DNA from 3 places in the Nocardioides endophyticus genome. Region 3 is predicted to be linked to each of the others. Evidence: riboswitches for the same ligand, from Rfam matches in the RefSeq annotation. Region 3 holds a riboswitch; each other region holds the start of a gene.
What was found. Region 3 has a riboswitch for cyclic di-AMP ahead of ABEA33_RS24995 (C40 family peptidase). Riboswitches for the same ligand answer to the same signal wherever they lie in the genome.
Positions count from the first base shown of each region.

Region 1: linked by a shared signal. The riboswitch ahead of ABEA33_RS07240 (transglycosylase family protein) and the one ahead of ABEA33_RS24995 (C40 family peptidase) in region 3 are both predicted to bind cyclic di-AMP.
Region 2: linked by a shared signal. The riboswitch ahead of ABEA33_RS06325 (C40 family peptidase) and the one ahead of ABEA33_RS24995 (C40 family peptidase) in region 3 are both predicted to bind cyclic di-AMP.

Region 1 is NZ_BAABKN010000009.1:254,075-256,325, forward strand. It holds gene ABEA33_RS07230 (glycoside hydrolase family 6 protein) at 1-148, shown strand, start outside; gene ABEA33_RS07235 (PGPGW domain-containing protein) at 155-556, opposite strand; cyclic di-AMP (ydaO/yuaA leader) riboswitch at 702-843, shown strand; gene ABEA33_RS07240 (transglycosylase family protein) at 843-1,163, shown strand; gene ABEA33_RS07245 (aminopeptidase P family protein) at 1,188-2,251, opposite strand, start outside.
Region 2 is NZ_BAABKN010000009.1:91,914-94,164, forward strand. It holds gene ABEA33_RS06315 (ABC transporter ATP-binding protein) at 1-44, shown strand, start outside; gene ABEA33_RS06320 (ABC transporter ATP-binding protein) at 41-679, shown strand; cyclic di-AMP (ydaO/yuaA leader) riboswitch at 895-1,052, shown strand; gene ABEA33_RS06325 (C40 family peptidase) at 1,056-1,628, shown strand; gene ABEA33_RS06330 (hypothetical protein) at 1,644-2,251, opposite strand, start outside.
Region 3 is NZ_BAABKN010000036.1:94,643-96,893, reverse strand. It holds gene ABEA33_RS25000 (hypothetical protein) at 1-57, opposite strand, end outside; gene ABEA33_RS24995 (C40 family peptidase) at 81-1,064, opposite strand; cyclic di-AMP (ydaO/yuaA leader) riboswitch at 1,078-1,275, opposite strand; gene ABEA33_RS24990 (hypothetical protein) at 1,460-1,666, opposite strand; gene ABEA33_RS24985 (NYN domain-containing protein) at 1,732-2,251, opposite strand, start outside.

The DNA.
Region 1 (2,251 bases), on a different contig from region 3:
CCGGGCCCTGGCACGGCGCTACGTCGACGGTTTCGTCTGGTTCGGCCGACCCTGGCTCTACAACCAGGCCGACCCGTTCATGATGAAGCGGGCGCTGACCATGGCGAGGTCGACGCCGTGGCCGGGGCCGTTGCTCAGCACTCCGTGACGGGGGTCAGGCGAGGGCCTGGGTGCCGATCAGTGCTGTGATCGCCGAGGTCGCCGCGGTGGTGGCGACGATGAAGCCGGCGGTGGCGACGAGACCGGCCATGCGGCGGGCGCGGGAGCCTTCGCGGGGGAAGACAACGGCGCGGACCCGGGACAGCCCATGGCCGAGGAGGCCGAGGGCGTGGCGCGCCCACTGGTACTCGAGCGCGAGCAGCGCGAAGCCCAGAGCGATCACGACGAGCCCGGGTCCGGGAAGGACCAGCATCGCGACGCCGGCGGCGATCAGGAGCGGGCCGCCGACCGTGACGAGCACCTTCACCATCACGGCGCGGACCGGGCCGGCGTTGGACCACGCCTCGACGCGGGTCAGCAGGGCGTGGGCACGCGGCGAGAGGGAGTGATCGGGCACGCCTCAGGGTGACAGCCCGGCCTGAGAGGCAACTGAGCGAGTTTCGGCCCAGGCAATTTGGATGAGCGCGACTCTCGACCTACCGTCGAGGGGTCCCGGCAGACCGGGGCCGCCCGCCGCCACGCCGAGCCCCGTCCGGCAGTGGGTGACTCGAACACCGAGGACGGGGACGGGGGACCCAGGTCTCCGGGTCGTACGACGACCCTTGGGGTGCAGCCGCCACGCGCGGCCGGGCAATCTCCGCCCGAACCCGACAGCTAACTCCGCAGGCGTCGAGGAGAAACACATGCGCATGCGCACTCTGGCGTCCGCTGCCGCCCTGGCGGCGACCACGCTCGTCCCCGTCGTGGCAATGGACACATCTGCCCAGGCGGCCCCGATCCGGAAGTGGGACCGGATCGCACACTGCGAGTCCGGGGGCCGCTGGCACATCGCCACCGGCAACGGCTACTTCGGTGGCCTCCAGATCAGCAAGTCCACCTGGGACGGGTACGGCGGCCGCAAGTTCGCCCGCTACCCACACGGCGCCACCAAGCGCGAGCAGATCAAGGTCGCGGAGCGGATCCAGAACGGTCAGGGCTGGGGCGCCTGGCCCAGCTGCGCCTGACGTCGTACGGCGAGGAGGGGGTGGTCAGCCGCGCAGGCGGGCCATCCACTCCTCGACCTCGGTGGAGGTCCGGGGGAGAGCGGCGCTGAGGTTCTGTGATCCGCCGGCCGTGATGAGGATGTCGTCCTCGATCCGGATGCCGATGCCGCGCAGCTCCTCGGGGACCAGGAGGTCGTCCTCCTGGAAGTACAGCCCGGGCTCGACCGTCAGCACCATGCCCTCGGCGAGGGTGCCCTCGGCGTACGACTCGGGTGCGGCCTGGCCGCAGTCGTGCACGTCCATGCCGAGCATGTGGCTGGTGCCGTGCAGGGTCCAGCGGGCGTAGACCCGGCTCTCGGGGTCGAGCGCCTCCTCGGCGCTGACCGGCAGCAGCTCGAGGTCCTCGAGCCCGTGGGCGAGCACGTCCATCGCGGCGTTGTGGCCCACCCGGAAGGTCTCACCCGGCTTGAGCGCCTCGATGCCGGCCTGCTGCGCGGCGTACACGAGGTCGTAGAGCTCCCGCTGCAGGTCGGTGAAGGTGCCGTCGACGGGCAGGGTGCGGGTGACGTCGGCGGTGTAGAGCGAGGTGTTCTCGACGCCCATGTCGAGCAGCACCAGCTCGCCGGGCGTGATCGGCCCGGAGTTCTCGATCCAGTGCAGCGTGGTGGCGTGCTTCCCGCCACCGACGATCGAGTCGTAGCCGATGTCGTTGCCCATCGCGCGGGCGCGTCGGAAGAAGGTGCCCTCGACCCAGCGCTCGCCGAACTCGAGCACGCGGTCCCACTCGCGGACGACGTCCTCGAAGCCGAGCGTGGTGATGTCGCACGCCTCCTGGAGCTGCGCGACCTCCCAGTCGTCCTTGATCAGGCGCAGCTCGGAGGCGACCCGGGCGAAGTCGCTGTCGCGCGTCTCGTCGGCGGCGACCATCCGGTCGACGTGGGCCGAGAGCCCTCGCAGGACGCGGGTCTTGCCGGTGCCCTGCAACATGGCGTCGAGCTGGTCGATGTGGCGGACCTCGAGTCCCAGCGAGTCCGACATCTCCTTCAGCGACGGGCGACGGCCGGCCCAGAGCTCGCCGTACTGCCGGTCCCGGAAGAACTCGTCGGTGT
Region 2 (2,251 bases), on a different contig from region 3:
GGGCCGACGGCGTACGCCTGCGAGCTCCGGAGGAGGAGTCGTGATCGGGCTCGAGCTGGTGGAGATCGCGCACGGGTACGGCGTGGGGGAGCGCCGCGTCGAGGTCCTCCACGACGTCTCCCTGCGCGTCGAGCCGGGCGAGCTGGTCGCGCTCGCCGGGCCGTCGGGGTCCGGCAAGTCCACGGTCTGCCACCTGGCCGCCGGGATCGAGCGGCCGGACTGCGGCACGGCGTCTCTCGACGGTCGCCCGACCGTCGAGACGGCCGACTGGTCGCTGGTGGCCGTGGTGCCCCAGCAGCACGGCCTGCTCGCGGGCCTCACGGTCGAGGACAACATCGCGCTGCCGGCGCACCGGACCGGCGTCGACCCGGCGGAGGCCCTCGTCCGGCTGGCCTCCGCGCTCGACCTGACGGCGTTCGGGCGGCGCAGCGTCACGGAGACCTCGTTGGGCGAGCAGCAGCGGGTCGCGATCGCCCGAGCCCTGATCCTCGACCCGCGTCTCGCGGTGCTCGACGAGCCCACCGGGCACCAGGACGACGACCACGTCAGCCAGGTGATCGGGGCGCTCGCGGACGCCGCGCGGGCCGGGTCGGCGGTGCTCGTCGCGACCCACGACCAGCGGGTCTGGGAGGTCGCGCACCGCGTCGTACGCCTCGAGGACGGGCGCGTCCTGGCGTGAGAACCCGCTGAGTCACACCGCTCGAACTGTGTGATCTGCGTCCAATCGAACCCCGGATTCACGCGGGGGATGTGGCGTGCGCCACGGCAACCGCCGCTGGTGGAATCGCGATCGGCACTTCTGGTGGCTACCTTCGTTGACGATTGCACCAAGCACTACCGGTTCCCGAGCACGCCGAGTCCTGCCCGCTCATGGCACCGGTCCGCAAGGTCGGACAGTCCGTCCGGCCGACGATCACAAGTTGCACGGGCAGGAGTGGGGGAACCACCTTCGCGGTCTTCGGGCCGCTCGGGGTGAAGCCGCCGACTGGCGGCCGGGCACCTTCCTCGCCCGAACCCGACAGCTCACCTCGCAGGCGTGGGAAGGAAACCACGCTATGTCTCTCGCCCTGCCCACTCTTGCCCGCGCCTGCGGTCGCACCGGTGTCCGTGCCGCCCTCAGTGGCGCGCTCGCCGTCGGCCTGCTCACCTCCGCGCCGGTCTCCGACGTCCACGCCGCCACGGTCGGCACGCACGCCGTCTCCCAGGCGAAGGCCACGCCCAAGCACCACAAGCCGAAGCACCACAGGCCCAAGCCGAGCCGGGTGGAGCTGGCGATGCGGACCGCGGTTGCGCAGAAGGGCGACCCCTACGCGTACGGCGCGTCCGGGCCGCGCAGCTTCGACTGCTCCGGGCTGACCTTCTACAGCTTCCGTCGCGCGGGCTTCTCGCGGATCCCGCGGACCTCGTCGGCACAGGCGCACTTCGCGCGGCACATCTCCCGCGGGGCGATGAAGCGCGGCGACCTGATGTTCTTCACCGGCAGGGGCGGCGTCTACCACGTCGGCGTGTTCGCCGGGTGGGGCCACGGTCGCCGGCTGGTGCTGCACGCGCCGTACTCCGGCACCCGCGTCCGCACCGACCGGGTCTGGACGAACTCGTGGTTCCCGGGGACGCTGCGCGGTCGCTGACCGCTCGCCCGGGGCTCAGCGCCAGGTGAACGTCGCGAGGCTCTCGTCGATGATCTTCTGGCGCTCGGCCTCGGGCACCTTGTTCTCGAACTCGAAGTCGATGCCCGTCTGGAAGCCGTCGTTGAGCACTCCGAAGGTGTCCAGGTGGCTGTCCTTGTTGGGCGTGCCGCTGAGGTGGTAGAAGGTCAGCCCCGCGATCTCGACGTCCGGCTCGCGCTTCATGTCACCGAGCCGGCCCTGCAGCGCGGCCTTGGCCTGCAGGTCGACGGAGATCTCCGGGCCGGGGAACTCCAGCTGCGTGAGCCGTACGGCGCCGGTCCCGGTGGGCGGATTCGCCTCCGTGCCGAAGTCCAGGAAGTCCTCCAGCTGCTTCCACCCCTTCGGAGCGTTGATCGTGGCGTGCGGCATGTCCAGCAGCACGCCGGTCGCCGGGGTCACGCTGGCCGATGCCTCCTCGGTCGGGCTCGGCTCCGACGAGTCCGCGGTGGGCGACGCGGTTGCCGACGGTGTCTCCTCGGCCCCGGCCTTCGGGTCGTCGTCGCTGCAGCCGACGAGCGCCAGGACGAGGCCGGCAGCCGCCACGGCGGCGTACGCGCGAGAGCGCGCTGGGTGCGACACCGAGC
Region 3 (2,251 bases):
GCCGGTCGCCCACCATCGGGGGCGACCGGCCTTCACTCGCTGGTCGAGGCTGCTCACCTCGGCATTGTGTCTCGTGAGTCCTAGCCGGGTCGCACCGCGCCCGAGTAGGGCATCGAGGAGACCGAGGAGACGACGACGCCGGTGCCGGGGTTGGCAGCGTGCACGATCATGCCGTTGCCGATGTACATGCCCACGTGGCTGATCGGGCTGTAGTAGAAGACCAGGTCGCCCGGCTGCAGGTCGCCCATGGCGATGTGCGGTCCGCTGCCGAACTGGGCGCTGGACGAGTGCGGCAGGCCGACGCCCGCCTGGGCCCAGGCCATCATGGTCAGGCCCGAGCAGTCGAAGGCGTTGGGGCCGGCGGCGCCGTACACGTAGCTGTCGCCGACCTGGGCGAGCGCGTACTGGACGGCAGCGGCCGCACGACCGGAGGCGGGCACGTCGGACGGGACCCGTACGACGCCGCGCGAGAGCATCTCCTCGCGCTCCTTCTCCTTCAGGTCACCGAGGACGGTCTTGGCCTCGGCGAGCTTGTCGTCGACGATCGCCTTCTCCTTGGCGAGCTGCTTCTCCGTCTCGGCGACGTCGGCGGCGCGCTTCTCGGTGGCGTCCTGCCGGATGCCGAGCGCCTCGGCCTCGGTGGCGTACTTGTCGAACAGCTGCGACTGGAGGTCGTTGAAGGCCGACATCGTCGACAGCTGCGCGAGGAAGGTCTGCGGGTCGTCGGAGACGACGACCTGACCGACGTTGGACAGGCTCTCGCCCTCGTACTGACGCACGATCGAGTCCTGGACCTGGTCGCGAACGTCCTCGAACGCGGCGTCCTGGCGGTCCTGGTCTGCCTCGAGGGAGTCCAGGTCGCCCTGCAGGTCGCGCAGCTCGAGCTTGGCGTCGTTGTAGCGCTCCTGGGCCTGCTCGGCCTCGTGGTAGAGCCGGTCGACACGCTTCTGCACGTCGTCGATGTTCGGCTCGGCCTGAGCGGGGGTCGAGGGCATGAAGCCGACAGCGGCGATCATGGCGCAACCCGAGAGCATGGTGATGAGGCGCTTCCGGCTCTTCTGCACGAGCAGGAGTTCTCCCTTGTACGTCGTACGCCTACCGGGTGAGCTGACGGATTCGGGCACGACATTTGCCCTACCCCGGTCCGGCTCCGACACAGGTGGTCGAGTCCTTCGCGGGGATTCACCCCTGGCAGCGGGCTGGCCCGCCACCGATGGTTCCCCGGCTCCGGGCTCCTCGACAGGTCGACGAGTCCGGACTCAGCGCGGTGGCCGCGCAAATCCGAGTGATTCACTCCCCGGCCACCTGAACGCCTGAGGCTAGTCGGAGAGGTACGGACCAGCCAAACTTTCAACCGGTGTCGCGCCGGTTTTTACAGTGAGTTTGTGCACGCCCCGTCCGAATCCGGACCGCACGTGTCCCATGCGTCACATCCGTCACACCGGTCACAGGGGCCCGATCAGGCCGACTCCAGGTGCGGCGGGTCGACGGGCCGGACCAGCCGCAGCGGCGGCACCAGTCCGCTCTCCGCCAGGACGTCGAGCGCGCGCTGCTCGTCGTCGTCGAAGGTGAGCTCGGGGGGTGGGCCCAGCAGCACCGTGACCACACAGTCGTGGCAGTGCAGCCCGCGTACCTCGCAGGTGTCGCAGTCGATTGTCGTCCTCATGTCAGGAACGGTGACAGGGACCACCGACAACGGGGACCGGTCGGACCGGAGCCCGGCGTGTCGGCTCAGCGAGCGATGAGCGACAGGAGCGCGTCCGGGTCGACCACGCGCGCCCCGTCGCGGGCGACGTCGACCGCGATCTCGCGGTCCGCGGTGACCACCAGGACCACCCGGCCGGTCGGCTCGACCGCCACCAGGTCGCGGATGACGTCGTCGGCGATCACGCCGCGCGGGCTGTAGAGGACGCGTACGCCGCGCGGGGCGACGACCGGCGGCCGGTGGTCCGTCTCGGCGGCGTCGAAGACCACTGTCGTCTCGGCGCCGGTGCGCGCGACCAGGGCCGCCAGCGCCGCGGTCAGCCGGTTGCGCTGAGCCTCCAGCGACGAGCTCGGCCAGGCCCGCTTGCTGACGTTGTAGCCGTCGACGAGCAGGCGTGCCCGCGGCATGTGGAGGTACTGCTCCAGCAGTCCCGGGTCCGCGGCCCCGAGGGCGCCGGCCGAGCTCGGTGTCCGTACGCCGGCGGCCGCGACGTCCGCCTCGACCCGGTCGGCCGGTGTGCCCTCGACGGTCGGGAGGCCGAGCTCG